Regions from separate parts of the Streptomyces sp. CA-249302 genome, predicted to be linked through region 1. Evidence: predicted binding sites of a transcription regulator. Region 1 holds the regulator's gene; the other holds the start of a gene.
The links. Region 1 encodes HrcA, which represses chaperone genes, less so after heat shock. Its sites were predicted from a motif close to TTNGCACTCNGNNNNNCNGAGTGCNAA; they were not measured.
Positions count from the first base shown of each region.

Region 1 (8,720 bases):
GCCGGGTGGCCCTCGCGATCGGCGCGGCCCGCCAGTACGCCCGCCAGGCCACCATCAGCCGGGTCCTGCAACGCGGACTGCTGCCCACCGCCGTCGCCGAGATCCCCGGGGTGCACAGCGCGCTCGTCTACGAACCCTGCGACAAGGGCGGCCCCAGCGGCGACTTCTACGACCTCTTCCCGGCCGGCGACGGCCGCTGGTGCTTCGCCGTCGGCGACGTCCAGGGCAAGGGCCCCGAGGCCGCCGTCGTCATCGGCCTCGCCCGCCCCTGGCTGCGGCTGCTGGCCCGCGAGGGCTACCGCGTCGCCGACGTCCTCGACCGCCTCAACCGGCTCCTCCTCGACGACGCGACGGAGGCCGCGGACGCGGCGGCCCGGGCCCTGGTCCAGCCGCCCGGCCCCGGTGACGGCCCGCAGACCCGCTTCCTCTCCCTCCTCTACGGCGAGCTGGCCCCCTTCGAGGGCGGCGTCCGCGTCACCCTCGCCTCGGCCGGCCACCCGCTCCCGCTGCTCCTCGGCCCCGAGGGCGACGTCCGCACCGCCGCCCGCCCGCAGACCCTCCTGGGCGTCATCGAGGACGAGACCTACACCAGCGAGACCTTCGAACTGCTCCCCGGCGAGACCCTCCTCTGCGTCACCGACGGAGTGACCGAGCGCCGCTCCGGCTCCCGCCAGTTCGACGACTCGGACGGCCTCGCGACCGCCCTCGCGGGCTGCGCCGGCCTGAGCGCCCAGCTGATCGCGGAGCGCATCAAGAGACTGGTGCACGAGTTCGGCGGCAAGCCCCCGGAGGACGACCTGGCGCTGCTGGTGCTCCAGGCGGAGTGAGCAGTCGCGAGGGTGCTGGACAATGGAAGGCATGCCTTCCGCACTCCCCGACGGCGAGCCGGTCCCCGCCGACGGCGCACTGCCCGCGTCCGCGCTCACCGGGTCGGCCACCCGCCCCCTCGGCTTCTATCTGCACGTCCCGTACTGCGCGACCCGCTGCGGCTACTGCGACTTCAACACCTACACCGCCACCGAGCTGCGCGGCACGGGCGGTGTCCTGGCCTCCCGCGACAACTACGCGGACACCCTGATCGACGAGATCCGCCTGGCCCGCAAGGTCCTGGGCGACGACCCGCGTGAGGTGCGGACCGTGTTCGTCGGGGGCGGTACGCCGACGCTGCTGGCCGCCGGTGATCTCGTACGGATGCTGGGCGCGATCCGCGACGAGTTCGGCCTCGCGCCGGACGCCGAGGTCACGACGGAGGCGAACCCGGAGTCGGTGGATCCGGCCTACCTGTCCGTACTGCGGCAGGGCGGCTTCAACCGGATCTCCTTCGGCATGCAGAGCGCGAAACAGCACGTACTGAAGGTCCTGGACCGCACCCACACCCCCGGCCGCCCGGAGGCCTGCGTCTCGGAGGCCCGTGCGGCCGGCTTCGAACACGTCAACCTCGACCTGATCTACGGCACCCCGGGCGAATCGGACGACGACTGGCGGGCGTCCCTGGAGGCGGCGATCGGCGCGGGCCCGGACCACGTCTCGGCGTACGCCCTGATCGTCGAGGAGGGCACCCAGCTGGCCCGGCGGATCCGCCGGGGCGAGGTCCCGATGACGGATGACGACGTCCACGCCGACCGCTATCTGATCGCGGAGGAAGTGTTGTCGGGGGCGGGCTACGACTGGTACGAGGTGTCCAACTGGGCCACCTCCGAGGCGGGCCGCTGCCTCCACAACGAGCTGTACTGGCGGGGCGCCGACTGGTGGGGCGCGGGCCCCGGGGCGCACTCGCACGTCGGCGGGGTGCGCTGGTGGAACGTCAAGCATCCGGGCGCGTACGCGGCCGCGCTGGCGGCCGGGAAGTCACCGGGAGCGGGCCGGGAACTCCTCTCCGACGAGGACCGGCGGGTGGAGCGGATCCTGCTGGAGCTGCGGCTGCGGGAGGGCGTACCCCTGGACCTCCTGAAACCGGCGGGCCTCACCGCCGCCCGCCGGGCACTGGCCGACGGACTGCTGCAGCAGAGCCCGTACGACGAAGGCCGGGCGGTGCTGACGCTGCGGGGGCGGCTGCTGGCGGACGCGGTGGTCAGGGACCTGGTGGACTGATCACTCCTGCGCGGTGACGAAGTCGATCAGCTCCTCCACCCGCCCCAGCAGCTCCGGCTCCAGGTCCTTGTAAGACCCCACCCGCTTCAGGATCGCCTGCCACACCGCGCCCGTGTTGTCCGACGGCCAGCCCAGCGCCCGGCAGACGCCCGTCTTCCAGTCCTGCCCGTGCGGGACGCGCGGCCACGCCTCGATGCCCAGGGACGACGGCTTCACTGCCTCCCAGATGTCGATGTACGGGTGGCCGACGACCAGGGCGTGTTCGCTGATCACCGACTCGGCGATGCGCCATTCCTTGGTGCCGGGGATCAGGTGGTCCACCAGGACGCCGAGGCGGGCGTCGGGACCCGGCGCGAACTCCTCGACGATCGACGGGAGGTCGTCCACGCCCTCCAGGTACTCCACCACCACGCCCTCGATGCGCAGGTCGTCGCCCCAGACCTTCTCGACCAGCTCGGCGTCGTGCCGGCCCTCGACGTAGATGCGCCCGGCGCGGGCCACGCGCGCGCGTGCGCCGGGGACGGCCACCGAACCGGACGCGGTACGGGACGGTCGTACCGGAGCCGACGAAGACGGGCGGACCAGCGTCACCACCCGGCCCTCCAGGAGGAAACCCCGCGGCTCCAGCGGGAACACGCGGTGCTTGCCGAAGCGGTCCTCCAGGGTCACCGTGCCCGCCTCGCAGCGGATCACCGCCCCGCAGAAACCGGTGCCGGGCTCCTCCACCACCAGGCCGGGCTCCGCCTCGACCTCGGGGACGGGCTTGGGCTTCTTCCAGGGAGGGGTCAGGTCGGCGGAGTACTGGCGCATTCGGATGACGATAGGAGAAGCGCGCGGGTGATCAGGGCGACACGCCGAAGCGCGCGGCGAGCGCGTCGCGCTGGACCCGCACGAACGCCGCGTCCACCACCGCTCCGTGACCGGGCACGTACAGCGCGTCCTCGCCGCCCAGGTCAAGGAGCCGGTCGAGGGCGGCAGGCCACTGGGACGGTACGGCGTCCGGGCCCGCCTGCGGTTCGCCGGACTCCTCGACCAGGTCGCCGCAGAAGACCACCTCGGGGGAGCCGGGGACCAGCACGGCGAGGTCGTGGGCGGTGTGACCCGGGCCCACGTTCGCGAGCAGCACCTGCCGGCCGCCGCCCAGGTCGAGCGTCCACTCGCCGGAGACATGATGCCGGGGTGGGACCAGGGCGGCCGTCGCCTCGTCCGCCGCGTGCGCGTCCAGCCCCTGGGACACCGCGTCCGCCCGCAGCTCCTCGCGCGCCTGCCGGGTGCCGAGGACCGTCTCGATGCCCACCGCGCCGTACACCTCCGCGCCCTCGAACGCGGCCGTCCCGAGGACATGGTCGAAGTGGGGGTGGGTGAGCGCGAGATGGGTCACAGCGTGACCGGCGAGCGCCGACGCCTGGGAGCGCAGCAGCGCGCCCTCCGTCAGGCTCGAACCCGAGTCGATCACCAGCGCGGTGCCGTCCCCGACGACCAGCCCCGTCGTGCAGTCCCAGCCGGGCAGTCGGCACCGGCCGACCCCGGCCGCCACCCGCTCCCACCCAAACTCTTCCCAAGTCACCGTCATACGGCGACGCTAGCGGTACGAGCCGTTCAACAGGGGTCGACCTTGCCCCGGGTGTACCCCACCGCCGTACACTGGCCGGTAACGGCTGGCACTCGGACGGACAGAGTGCCAGGCGAAACGCCCAGGGGACGACATCTGGAGGTGTGCGCGATGCTGAGTGAACGACGGCTCCAGGTGCTGCGCGCCATCGTCCAGGACTATGTCGGCACCGAGGAGCCGGTCGGGTCCAAGGCCCTGACCGAGCGGCACAGCCTCGGCGTCTCCCCGGCGACGGTGCGCAACGACATGGCCGCCCTGGAGGACGAGGGGTACATCGCCCAGCCGCACACCAGTGCCGGGCGCATCCCCACCGACAAGGGCTACCGGCTGTTCGTCGACAAGCTCGCCGGCGTCAAGCCGATGACCGCGCCCGAGCGGCGCGCGATCCAGAACTTCCTCGAGGGCGCCGTCGACCTCGACGACGTGGTGGCCCGCACCGTGCGGCTGCTCGCGCAGCTCACGCGTCAGGTCGCCGTCGTGCAGTACCCCTCGCTCACCCGCTCGACCGTGCGGCACGTGGAACTGCTCTCGCTCGCCCCCGCGCGCGTGATGCTCGTGCTGATCACGGACACCGGGCGGGTCGAGCAGCGCATGGTCGACTGCCCGGCGCCGTTCGGGGAGGGCTCGCTCGCGGATCTGCGGGCGCGGCTGAACAGCAGGGTCGCGGGACGCCGTTTCACGGACGTGCCGCGACTGGTCGAGGACCTCCCGGAGGGTTTCGACGTCGAGGACCGGGGCACGGTCTCGACGGTGCTCTCCACACTCCTGGAGACCCTCGTCGAGGAGAACGAGGAGCGGCTGATGATCGGCGGCACCGCCAATCTGACCCGCTTCCCGCATGACTTTCCCCTCACGATCCGACCCGTCCTGGAGGCACTGGAGGAGCAGGTCGTGCTCCTCAAGTTGCTTGGTGAGGCCGGTGATTCGGGCATGACCGTACGTATTGGTCATGAGAACGCGTATGAGGGACTCAACTCCACTTCCGTGGTGTCGGTCGGCTACGGTTCGGGCGGCGAGGCAGTCGCCAAGCTCGGCGTGGTCGGACCGACCCGCATGGATTACCCGGGAACGATGGGAGCGGTACGCGCAGTGGCACGGTACGTCGGACAGATCCTGGCGGAGTCGTAAGTGGCCACGGACTATTACGCCGTTCTCGGCGTGCGCCGCGACGCGTCGCAGGAAGAGATCAAGAAGGCCTTCCGTCGGCTCGCACGCGAGCTGCACCCGGACGTCAACCCGGATCCGAAGACCCAGGAGCGGTTCAAGGAGATCAACGCCGCTTACGAGGTGCTCTCGGACCCGCAGAAGAAGCAGGTCTACGACCTCGGCGGCGACCCCCTCTCGCAGGCGGGCGGCGGAGGCGCGGGCGGCTTCGGCGCCGGTGGCTTCGGGAACTTCTCGGACATCATGGACGCCTTCTTCGGTACGGCGTCGCAGCGGGGCCCGCGATCGCGTACGCGGCGCGGCCAGGACGCGATGATCCGGCTGGAGATCGAGCTCGACGAGGCGGCCTTCGGCACGACCAAGGACATCCAGGTCGACACCGCCATCGTCTGCAACACCTGCAACGGTGAAGGGGCGGCGCCGGGGACCTCCGCGCAGACCTGTGACATGTGCCGCGGCCGCGGTGAGGTGTCGCAGGTGACGCGGTCCTTCCTGGGCCAGGTCATGACCTCGCGGCCGTGCCCGCAGTGCCAGGGCTTCGGCACGGTGGTTCCGACGCCGTGTCCCGAGTGCGCCGGTGACGGGCGGATCCGCTCGCGTCGCACGCTGACGGTGAAGATCCCGGCGGGTGTGGACAACGGCACGCGGATCCAGCTGGCCGGTGAGGGCGAGGTCGGGCCCGGTGGCGGTCCCGCGGGTGACCTGTACGTGGAGATCCACGAGCTGCCGCACTCGACCTTCCAGCGGCGGGGCGACGACCTGCACTGCACGGTGACGATCCCGATGACGGCGGCCTCGCTCGGGACGAAGGTGCCGCTGGAGACGCTGGACGGGATGGAGGAGGTCGACATCCGGCCCGGTACCCAGTCCGGCCAGTCGATCCCGCTGCACGGCCGGGGCGTCACGCATCTGCGGGGCGGCGGCCGTGGTGACCTCATCGTGCACGTCGAGGTCCAGACCCCGAACAAGCTGGACCCGGACCAGGAGAGGCTCCTGCGGGAACTGGCGAAGCTGCGCGGCGAGGAGCGGCCGCAGGGGCAGTTCCAGCCGGGGCAGCAGGGCTTGTTCTCACGGCTGAAGGACGCGTTCAACGGTCGCTGAATCGCACTCGTCCCTGTGGTTCCGGCCACAGGGACACCCGATTCGGACTTGTTCGGAGGACGTGACAACATGCGGTCATGTCCTCCGCGCTGACCGATCTCTTTCCGCATCCGATCGTGCAGGCCCCGATGGCCGGCGGCGTCTCCGTGCCGCATCTCGCCGCCGCCGTGTCCGAGGCCGGCGGGCTGGGGTTCCTGGCCGCCGGGTACAAGACCGCCGACGGCATGTACCAGGAGATCAAGCAGCTCCGGGGGATCACCAGCAGGCCCTTCGGCGTGAACCTCTTCATGCCGCAGCCGGAGTATGCGGACCAGGGTGCGATCGAGATCTACACGCACCAGCTGGCCGGCGAGGCCGCCTGGTACGAGACCGAGCTCGGCGACCCGGACAGCGGCCGCGACGACGGTTACGACGCCAAGCTCGCCGTACTCCTCGACAACCCGGTGCCGATCGTCTCCTTCCACTTCGGCGTCCCGACCGGCGAGGTGCTGGAGTCCCTGCGCCGCGTCGGCACCTTCACCCTGGTCTCCGCGACCACCCCCGAGGAGGCCCTCGCCGTGCAGCGGGCCGGCGCCGACGCGGTGATCGCGCAGGGCGTGGAGGCCGGCGGTCACCAGGGCACCCACCGGGACGTCCCGGAGCACGACGGCTCCGGCATCGGGCTCCTTTCACTCATCGCGCAGGTCCGCGAGACCGTCGAGCTGCCGATCGTCGCCGCCGGCGGCATCATGCGCGGCTCGCAGATCGCCGCCGCCCTCGCCGCCGGCGCCACCGCGGCCCAGCTGGGCACCGCGTTCCTCGCGACGCCCGAGTCCGGCGCCAACGCGGTCCACAAGCAGGCGCTGACCAACCCCCTGTTCACGCGTACGGAGTTGACCCGAGCCTTCTCCGGCCGCCCGGCCCGCGGCCTGGTCAACCGCTTCATGCGCGAGCACGGCCCGTACGCCCCCGCCGCCTACCCCGAGGTCCACCACATCACCTCGCCGCTGCGCAAGAAGGCCGCCGCGGCGGGCGACGCGCAGGGCATGGCGCTGTGGGCCGGGCAGGGACACCGCATGGCCCGCGAGCTGCCCGCCGGCGAACTGGTCGAGGTCCTTGCCGCCGAACTCGAGGCCGCCAGGACAGCGTTGTCCGGCAAGGGGGACCTGCGATGACCGCGCCGGTGTTCGTCGTCGACCAACTGGGCGGCACCGGCGGGGAGTTCGTGCTCGACGGGCCCGAGGGGCGGCACGCGGTCTCCGTGAAGCGGCTCCAGCCGGGGGAGACGGTCGTGCTCACGGACGGTGCCGGGCGCTGGGCGGAATGCGCGGTGGTCGCGGCCGAGGGCAAGGACCGGCTGGTCGTCCGGCCGGGTGCGGTGACCGAGGAGCCGGAGCCCGCGCCCCGGATCACCGTCGTGCAGGCGCTGCCCAAGGGCGACCGCGGCGAACTCGCCGTGGAGACCATGACCGAGGTCGGCGTCGACGGCATCGTGCCCTGGCAGGCGGCCCGTTGCATCACCCAGTGGAAGGGCGAGCGGGGACTGAAGGCGCTCGGCAAGTGGCGGGCCACCGCGCGCGAGGCCGGCAAGCAGTCCCGCCGGGTGCGCTTCCCGGAGATCGCGGACGCGGCGACGACCAAGCAGGTTGCCGCACTTCTCGCCAAAGCCGACTTCGCCGCCGTACTCCACTCGGACTTCGAACACGCCGGCGCGCCCCTCGCCACCGCCGAACTCCCCTCCCGGGGCGAGATCGTGCTGGTCGTGGGGCCCGAAGGGGGCGTCGCCAAGGACGAGTTGGCGCTCTTCGAGGAGGCGGGGGCGAAGGCGTACTTCATGGGGCCTACCGTGATGCGTACATCGACCGCCGGGACAGCGGCCGCGGCCCTGCTCCTGGGCCGTACCGGCCGCTGGTCCTGACGACAGGGGGAACACCGTGGAACTCGCCCAGGTCCGGCTCCTCGTCGGCGACTTCGCCGCCTGCTACCGCTTCTACGCCGAGGTCCTCGGCCTCAAGCCGCAGTCGGGCGCGACCGAGGGCCCGTACGAGAAGTTCAGCCCGACCACCGGCTCGGCGGGCATCGCCCTCCAGGACCGCTCAATGATGGCGGCGGTGCTCGGAGAACTGGGCGACGCGGCCACCGGCCACCGCTCGCTGGTGGTGCTGCGGGTCGACGACCTGGACACCTACTGCGAGCAGATCACCGACCGCGGCGCGGTCCTGCTACAGGGACCCGCACCTATGACGGACCGCATGCGGGTGGCCCATCTCAAGGATCCTGAGGGCAACTTGGTGGAGTTGCAGGAGTGGTTGCTGCTCCGAGGGTGAGCTTCGGGGCCAGGATCCGGACATCCTCACGTCGGACGGCGAAGCCGCGGTAGCCGTTCGGGTCCCAGAGGTGGATCCAGTCCGCGGAGGAACCGAAGGACAGCACGGGCGTGGTCGGGACGGGGCCGTTGTCCACGGGGATCTCCTTGCCGGGGTCGACGAGGAGGACACAGACGAGAGTGCCCTGAAGCCCGTGGAACTCGGCGGGCGTACGGCTGTGCAGAGCGACGGCCTGCTGGGCGTCCACGGCGGCCGACCCGGCGTCGTCCAGGCCCGTGAGGACGGTGTACGTGACCGCGAGCGCCGATGCCACGCAAATGATCGACAGGATCGCGGCGCGGGTGGCCCGGTACACCAGATGCAGGTGGCGCGCCCAGCCGAGCAGGCCGAGGACCACCAGGAGATCGACGGCCACCTTCCACAGAATGGGCAGGGCGGCGCCGTAC
Region 1 covers NZ_JBNJMG010000001.1:3,662,422-3,671,141, reverse strand. The annotation lists gene ACQEWB_RS16490 (SpoIIE family protein phosphatase) at 1-827, shown strand, start outside; gene hemW (radical SAM family heme chaperone HemW) at 859-2,091, shown strand; gene ACQEWB_RS16480 (DUF3097 domain-containing protein) at 2,092-2,901, opposite strand; gene ACQEWB_RS16475 (MBL fold metallo-hydrolase) at 2,933-3,664, opposite strand; gene hrcA (heat-inducible transcriptional repressor HrcA) at 3,815-4,831, shown strand; gene dnaJ (molecular chaperone DnaJ) at 4,832-5,968, shown strand; gene ACQEWB_RS16460 (nitronate monooxygenase) at 6,046-7,122, shown strand; gene ACQEWB_RS16455 (16S rRNA (uracil(1498)-N(3))-methyltransferase) at 7,119-7,865, shown strand; gene ACQEWB_RS16450 (VOC family protein) at 7,882-8,274, shown strand; gene ACQEWB_RS16445 (hypothetical protein) at 8,216-8,720, opposite strand, start outside.

Region 2 (8,720 bases), 2.8 Mb from region 1:
GGACCACCCCCGGCCAGATCGCCCTCGCCTACACCGGCGCCTGGCGCGACGGGGTCTCGGCGAGCGCGGCGATGAACATCTACGGACCCCTCGTCTGGACCTCCCGGCCCGCCCTGTCCAGCGAGGTCAAGAGCTACCTGCTGCGCGAGTCCGCGGGCACCCAGGCCGCCGTCGCCTTCGGCCCGACCGCCTCGGTCACCACGGGCGCCCTGAACACGGCCGGCTCGTCGATGAGCGCGAGCGGTAGCCAGTTCGTGTACGAGCCGTTCTACAACGGTGTCGCCCCGTCCACGAGCACGTTCGCCCAGCGCACGGCGGGCAGTGAGTCCGCGGCCACCACCAAGTCCGGCCGGGCGACGGCCGATCCGCACCTGGACTCGCTGAAGACGGCCCAGCACCAGTAGCGGCTACGCCGGGGCGCCGATCAGCATGGTCGGCGCCCCGGCGACCCGGGTGAGGAACACGGTCGCCGAGTTACGCCCCTGCGGCTTGACCTTCTTCCGCAGCTCCTCCGGCTCCACCGCCGACCCCCGCTTCTTCACGGTCAGGATCCCGACCTCGCGCTCCCGCAGCAGTGCCTTCAACTTCTTCACGTTGAAGGGGAGTTGGTCGGTGATCTCGTAGGCGGTGGCGTACGGGGTGGCGTGGAGTTCGTCCGCCGTCACGTAGGCGATGGTCGCGTCGACCAGGCCGCCGTCCAGGTCCTCGGCGACCTCCGCGACGAGGTGGGCGCGGATGACGGCGCCGTCGGGCTCGTACAAGTAGCGGCCCACGGGGCGGACTTGGGGGTCGGGCAGGCCCCTGCCGAGGAGCGTGCGCGGCCCGGGGAGGAGGGTGGCGCGCACCGCGCCCGGCTTCGCCCCGAACCACAGCACCGCTTCCTTCACGTCCCCGCCGTCCGAGATCCACTCGGCCTCGGCGTCCTCCGGCACGGCCTCGTGCGGGATGCCGGGCGCCACCTTGAGCGCGGCGTGCGGCGCCTTGCGGGCCGCCTCGACGGCCCGGGAGAGCGGCGGCGAGTAGGCCTCCGGGTCGAAGATGCGGCCGCGGCCGCCGCGCCGGGCCGGGTCCACGAACACGGCGTCGTATCCCGCCGTATCCACCTCCATGACGTCCGCCTCGCGCACCTCGATCAGCCCGCCCAGCCCGAGCGCCTCGGCGTTCGCACGCGCCGCGGCCGCCGTCAGCGGGTCGCGGTCCACGGCGAGCACGCGGATGCCCGCCCGGGCCAGCGCGATGGCATCCCCGCCGATCCCGCAGCACAGGTCGGCGACGGACCGCACCCCGAGCGCCTGGAAACACTCCGCGCGATACGAGGCGACAGTCGCGCGCGTCGACTGCTCGACGCCGTTCGGCGTGAAGAACATCCGGGCCGCGTCCTCGGCGCCGAACTTCGCCGCAGCCCGCTGCCGCAGCCGCGCCTGGCCGAGCGCCGCCGACACCAGTTCGGCGGGGTGCTCGCGGCGCAGCCGGGTGGCGACGGCGAGCTCGTCGGCGGGGGCCGTGCCGCGCACCTCGGCGAGGAGGGCGCGGCCTTCGGGGGTGAGGAGGGGGGCGAGGTCGTTCACCGGCTCATTGTGGGCCAGTCGGTGGATGGTGTGCCTCCGGTCGCGGTGTCGGGCCGGGGGAGGGGCGGTGAGCTGCGAAGATCCAACGCCATGCGAGTAGTCGTACAAAATGACAAAAATCGGTCGTCGCGTGGGGCCCGGATCCGCGGCGGAATCGCCGTGCTCGCCGTCGCCGCCGTCGCCTCCGGCTGCGCACAGAGCGCCGAGCACAGGGCGGTGCGCCCCGCCCACGCCCCGCAGCGCCTGAAGGCGCCCGAGGCGCGTGCCCTGGACTCGTACGCCACCAGGCTGCGCGCCGCCATGACCGCACGCGCCGCGGCCGCGAAGCGCTGGGGGCTGAAGCAGGTGCCGTTGACGGCGCCGCCGGCCCCGGCGGAGAAGCCGCACATCACCGCGCGCAAGGGCTTCGAGGTCGACGACCAGGAGGAGCTGAACCTTCCGCCGGTCTTCACCACGGTCCCCACCAAGGAGCGGATCGTCTTCCTCACCATCGACGACGGCGCCGAGAAGGACCGGGCGTTCCTGCGGATGATGGACGAGCTGAAGATCCCGTACACCGCCTTCCTCAGCAACTTCCTGGTCAAGGACGACTACCCGTACTTCCGCAAGATGCAGTCCGAGGGCGTGACGCTGAACAACCACACCCTCACGCACCCCTTCCTGCCGGGGCTGTCGTACGAGGAGCAGAAGCACGAGATCTGCGGGATGCAGAAGGTCATGAAGAAGGAGTTCGGGAAGGCGCCGACCGTCTTCCGGCCGCCCTTCGGGAACTACAACCGCGACACCCTGCGGGCCGCCAAGTCCTGCGGCATCAAGTACGCGCCGATCTGGGACGAGGAGGTCTTCGTCGACCACTGGGAGTACCGCGAGTGGGACCAGGACCTGCACCCCGGCGACATCGTGCTCACCCACTTCCGCGGCCGCGACGAGTGGAAGGGCACCATGGTCGACGACATGCGCCGCTTCCTGAACCGGGTCACCGCCGACGGGTACGCGGTGGCCCGCCTGGAGGACTACCTGTGAGGCGCCGGGGACTGGCGGCCGGTGCCCTCGCGCTGGCCGTGCTCCTCACCGGCTGCGCCCAGTCCGTCGACCCCATCGAGCGGCTGGGCAAGAAGGCGGCGCAGCGGGTACGGGCCCATGGACCGTCCGCCCCGCAGCTCCCGCCGGTCGTCACCCGTGTCCGCACCCGGGACCGGGTCGTCTTCCTCACCTACGACGACAGCGCCGAGCGCGACCCCCGCTTCGTCGACCTGGTCCGCGAACGGCGGCTGCCCGTCAGCGTGTTCCTCACCGACGACGTCGTGGGACCGGGGTACGGCCACTTCGCGCGCCTCCAGTCGGTGGGCGCGACCCTCCAGAACCACACCCTCGACCACTCCGCCCTGCCCGGCCTGCCCTACGCCGGCCAGCGCGCCGAGATCTGCGGCCAGCGGGACAAGCTGCGGTCCCGCTTCGGCGTCCGCCCCGACCTCTTCCGCCCGCCCTACGGCACGTACGACACCACGACCCTGCGGGCGGCGGCCGACTGCGGGGTCTCGGCGCTCGTGCTGTGGCGGGCCTCGGTGACGGGGAGCGGCGGACTTGCGTACACCCAGGGCGGCGACCGACTGCGGCCCGGCGACATCGTGGCCGTGGACCCGGACGGGGGGACGGGGCTGACGCTCGAGCAGCGCACGACACGGCTGCTGCGCGAGCTGCGGGGGCGGGGGCTGCGGGTTGGGCGCCTGGAGGACTATCTGTAGTGCCGGGTGGGGGACTGCCTGTAGAGCCGGGTGGGGACTGCCCGTAGCGCCGGGTGGGGACTGCCCGTAGCGCCTGTGTGGGCAGCGGCGCGCCGCCGTAATTAGCAGTCCGCTTGACCGAGTGCTAATCACGGTCATAGTCTCGGCTCTGGCACTCGCCACTGGAGAGTGCCAACACAGCGACGGGCAGGTCCGGCACCCGCGACGACGGATCCACCTGGTCGCCACCTCAGACAGTTAACCCCGTGAGATCTCCGAAGGGGGAGGTCGGATCGTGACGACCGCCAGCTCCAAGGTTGCCATCAAGCCGCTCGAGGACCGCATCGTGGTCCAGCCGCTCGACGCCGAGCAGACCACGGCCTCTGGCCTGGTCATCCCGGACACCGCGAAGGAGAAGCCCCAGGAGGGCGTCATCCTCGCCGTCGGTCCGGGCCGCTTCGAGAACGGCGAGCGCCTGCCGCTCGACGTGAAGGTCGGCGACATCGTGCTGTACAGCAAGTACGGCGGCACCGAGGTGAAGTACAACGGCGAGGAGTACCTCGTCCTCTCGTCCCGCGACGTGCTCGCGATCATCGAGAAGTAATTCACTTCGTTTCGATTCACATCGAAGCATTTTGCTTGTGAGCTGCGCCCCGGGTTCCCGCGTCCTTATGAAGCCGGGTCTCCGGGGCGCAGTTCGTTTCACTCACGTTTTCCGAGAGGGCTGAACCGCTCCCATGGCGAAGATCCTGAAGTTCGACGAGGACGCCCGTCGCGCCCTCGAGCGCGGCGTCAACAAGCTGGCCGACACGGTCAAGGTGACGATCGGCCCCAAGGGCCGCAACGTCGTCATCGACAAGAAGTTCGGCGCGCCCACCATCACCAATGACGGCGTCACCATCGCCCGTGAGGTCGAGGTCGAGGACCCGTACGAGAACCTCGGCGCCCAGCTGGTGAAGGAGGTGGCGACCAAGACCAACGACATCGCGGGTGACGGCACCACCACCGCCACCGTGCTCGCCCAGGCGCTGGTGCGCGAGGGCCTGAAGAACGTCGCCGCGGGTGCCTCCCCGGCGCTGCTGAAGAAGGGCATCGACGCGGCCGTGGCCGCGGTCTCCGAGGACCTCCTCGCGACCGCCCGCCCGATCGACGAGAAGTCCGACATCGCCGCCGTGGCCGCGCTCTCCGCGCAGGACCAGCAGGTCGGCGAGCTCATCGCCGAGGCGATGGACAAGGTCGGCAAGGACGGTGTCATCACCGTCGAGGAGTCCAACACCTTCGGTCTGGAGCTGGACTTCACCGAGGGCATGGCCTTCGACAAGGGCTACCTGTCGCCGTACTTCGTGACGGACCAGGAGCGCATGGAAGCCGTCCTGGACGACCCGTACATCCTCATCAACCAGGGCAAGATCTCCTCCATCCAGGAGCTGCTGCCGCTGCTGGAGAAGGTCATCCAGTCGGGTGCCTCCAAGCCGCTGCTGATCATCGCCGAGGACCTGGAGGGCGAGGCCCTCTCCACCCTCGTCGTCAACAAGATCCGCGGCACGTTCAACGCGGTCGCCGTCAAGGCCCCGGGCTTCGGCGACCGTCGCAAGGCGATGCTTCAGGACATGGCGGTCCTCACCGGCGCCACGGTCATCTCCGAGGAGGTCGGCCTCAAGCTCGACCAGGTGGGCCTGGACGTGCTGGGCTCCGCCCGCCGCGTGACGATCACCAAGGACGACACGACCATCGTCGACGGCGCCGGCGACTCCGCCGACGTCGTGGGCCGCGTCGCCCAGATCAAGGCCGAGATCGAGAACACGGACTCCGACTGGGACCGCGAGAAGCTCCAGGAGCGCCTCGCGAAGCTGGCCGGCGGCGTGTGCGTGATCAAGGTCGGCGCCGCCACCGAGGTGGAGCTGAAGGAGAAGAAGCACCGTCTCGAGGACGCCATCTCGGCGACCCGCGCCGCGGTCGAGGAGGGCATCGTCTCCGGCGGTGGCTCGGCCCTCGTCCACGCCGCCAAGGTCCTCGAGGGCGGCCTGGGCAAGACGGGCGACGAGGCCACCGGTGTCGCCGTCGTCCGCAAGGCCGTCGTCGAACCCCTCCGCTGGATCGCCGAGAACGCCGGCCTGGAGGGTTACGTCATCACCTCCAAGGTCGCCGAGCTCGACAAGGGCCAGGGCTTCAACGCCGCGACCGGCGAGTACGGCGACCTGGTCAAGGCCGGCGTCATCGACCCGGTCAAGGTCACCCGCTCCGCCCTGGAGAACGCGGCCTCCATCGCGTCCCTCCTCCTGACGACCGAGACCCTGGTCGTCGAGAAGAAGGAAGAGGAAGAGCCGGCCGCGGCCGGCCACGGCCACGGGCACTCGCACTGACGTAGGTCGGTAACGCCGTGAGAGGCCCGGCACCCTGCAGACAGGGGGTGCCGGGCCTCAGCGCATCCCCTACTGCTCAAGCCCCTCAAGGGCCCCCAACTGGGCCATCAGCCCCAGCCGGTCGTACTCCCACCACGCCTCGACGATCTTCCCGTGCTCGCCGAACCGATGCGTGGTGACCCCGGTCATGGCCACCTTCTTCCCACCGGCCGGCATCCCCATGAACTCACCGGTCTGGGTCCCGTTCCAGGTCCACCGGGTACAGACCCGGTCCCCCTGGGCGATCTGGTCGTCGATGACGAACTCGAACTCGAAGCCACCGCGCCACATCCCGATCTCGCGCCGCAGGGCATCCATCCCCATCGTGTCCTGCTCGTTCGCGGGATCATGGTCGTGGTAACTCTCCGCGACCAGCTCGTCGAGCGGCGGCAGATCCCCCGAGACAGCGATGGTCTCGAAGAACCGCCGTGCGTTGGTCGCGTACAACTGCTCATCGCGTACGACGTCGAGATCCGTGAACGTGGGCATCTCGTCGCAGAGCGCGACCATCTCCCGGAAGATCTTGTCCGTCTCGGGAAGATTCGAGTTCCGCATGGCCTCCTCGTACGACGGGAACTCCACGATCTCGATGAAGTGCGACGCGTCGGAGTGATCCTTCCCGACCACCGCATGCGTCGCCGTCCGCTTCCCCTTGGTCTGCTCGACCCACGTGTCCATCAGCCGGTTGATGTCATCGAACCGGCTGGTCCTGCAGTCGATGATCTGAACGAAGGTCATGGTGGTGCCTCCGGTCCGGGTGGGTCCGGGTCGGTTCGGGTGTACGGGACCATTTTCCCACCGGAGAGCCTCGGCGGCGCGCTTCCGTTTGGCACCATGGCGTCATGCGGGAACGGGGGGAACGGTCCGTGTCGGCGGGCGGCGGCATCGGTACCGCCATCACGGGCGACAACAACCAGGTATTGCTCGCGCCGGCGGTGCGGTCGGCGTACTGGGAGCAGGTGCGGCGCATCGCCCCGGCCGAACTCCTCGACCGCGAAGCCGAGCTGACCGACCTGGCCGACTTCTGCACGACCGACTCCGGCCCGTCGTACGCCTGGTGGCGGGCGGGAGCGTGGGCGGGCAAGACGGCACTCCTGTCGTGGTTCGCGCTGCATCCGCCAGCGGGCGTACGCGTGGTGCCGTTCTTCGTGACGGCGCGGCTGGGTGCGCAGAACGACGTGATCGCGTACGTCGATGTCGTCCTGGAGCAGTTGGCGGAACTGACCGGCGAGGGCATCCCGGCCTACCTCACCCCCGCGACCCGCGAGGCCCACCTCCTGCGCCTCTACGGCGAAGCGGCCCGCGCCTGCGGGGAGCGGGGCGAGCGTCTGGTCCTGCTGGTGGACGGGCTGGACGAGGACCGGGGGGTGACGACCGGCCCTGACGCCCACAGCATCGCGAGCCTTCTTCCCGGATACCCCGAGCACGGCATGCGCGTGGTGATCGCGAGCCGTCTGAACCCGCCGCTGCCGGGCGACGTGGCGGGGGACCACCCGCTCTGGCAACCAGAGGTCGTACGGCTGTTGCGCCGGTCGCCGCGCGCCGAGGTGATCCGGGCCGAGGCCGAACGCGAACTGAAGCGGCTGATCGAGGCCGGCGGGCTCGAACACGATCTGCTCGCGCTGGTGACGGCAGCCGGGGGCGGGCTCACGGCCGGCGATCTGGCCACGCTGACCGGGAAGACCTCGTACCGGGTACAGGACATCCTGCGCACCCGGGCCGGCCGGACCTTCGCCGTGCGCGCGAGTGTGTACCTGCTGGGCCACGAGGAGTTGCAGTCGAGGGCGGAGGAGATCCTCGGCGAATCCGAACTCGCGTGTCACCGGGCACAGTTGCACGCATGGGCGGACGGGTGGCAGGAACAGGGATGGCCGGAGGCCACGCCGGAATACCTCTTGCGGGGCTACTTCCCCATGCTGCGGGCCACGGCTGACCTGGATCGGATGACGTCGAACGCCCTCGACTCGACACGCCATGAGCGGATGTTCGAGGCGACCGGCGGTGACGCCGCGGCCCTCGACGAGATCCGTGCCGCGCAGGAGCTCATGGTCGAGCGGACCGAACAGGGCCAGGAGGCGGACCTGTTGGGGGCACTGCGCCTCGCCATGCACCGCGACGAGCTCGCCGGGCGCAGCGCCCGTATCCCCGGCGCGGTCGCGGAGGCGTGGGCGGTCCTGGGACAGGGCAGCCGGGCGGAGGCGCTCGCGTACAGCCAGGTGGAGCCCGAGAGCCGGGCCCGGGCGCTCATCGCGGTCGCGAGCAGGCTGGCGGCGGGAGACAGAGAGCGGGCGCTGACCCTGCTCACCGATGCTCAGGCGTGCGTGGGTCTGGTGCGTCGGTCCGACGACCGGGATCGGGTGACTCGGCAGGTGTGCCACGCCCTGATCGAACTGGACGAGTGCGCGCGGGCGGCAGAGCTGCTGGGTTCGCTCGTGCCCCCGCTCGCACAGGAAGTCTCCGTGGAACTCGTGCGAAAGCACCTCTCCGAGGGGCGCTTCGAGTCGGCGTCCGAGGTTGCCGACTGGACCACCGGGCCACGCGAGAGGGCCTTGGCGGTCGGTGCCCTGGTCGCGGCTCGGCTGCGGGGCATGGACACCGGGGCGGCGGAGGCCGACCGTCTCCTCGACGAGACGGTCAGAGGGCTGGAGTCGCCCTGGGGTGTCGTGGAGGCGCTTGTCGACGCGGGTGAAGTGGATCGTGCCGTGGCACTGGTCACCCGGCTGCCGAAGTTGAGCCACCGTACGGCGGGTGTTCGGGGGCGCGACCCGGCGTGTGCGGAGCTGGCCCGGGCCGAGGCGAGCCGGGGGGATTTTGGACGGGCGGAGGCGTGGCTCACCCGGATTCGTGACTCCGAGCTGAGCGACGCCGTGCGGGCCGACGTGGCCGCGGAGCTGGTGCGCCGGGGCCAGCTGCCGCGGGCGGACCGACTGGCGGCGACGGTGGACGGCGACCGGCAGAAGGAGTGGGAGTGGGTACGGGCACGTGTCGCCGGGGCACTGGCAGAGGCAGGCGACCTCGAACAGGCC
Region 2 covers NZ_JBNJMG010000001.1:6,437,276-6,445,995, forward strand. The annotation lists gene ACQEWB_RS29140 (cell wall-binding repeat-containing protein) at 1-404, shown strand, start outside; gene ACQEWB_RS29145 (THUMP-like domain-containing protein) at 408-1,568, opposite strand; gene ACQEWB_RS29150 (polysaccharide deacetylase family protein) at 1,659-2,591, shown strand; gene ACQEWB_RS29155 (polysaccharide deacetylase family protein) at 2,588-3,313, shown strand; gene groES (co-chaperone GroES) at 3,588-3,896, shown strand; gene groL (chaperonin GroEL) at 4,030-5,655, shown strand; gene ACQEWB_RS29170 (ester cyclase) at 5,725-6,432, opposite strand; gene ACQEWB_RS29175 (hypothetical protein) at 6,537-8,720, shown strand, end outside.
Region 2: the regulator HrcA is predicted to act here: its motif matches at 3,415-3,441, upstream of groES (co-chaperone GroES).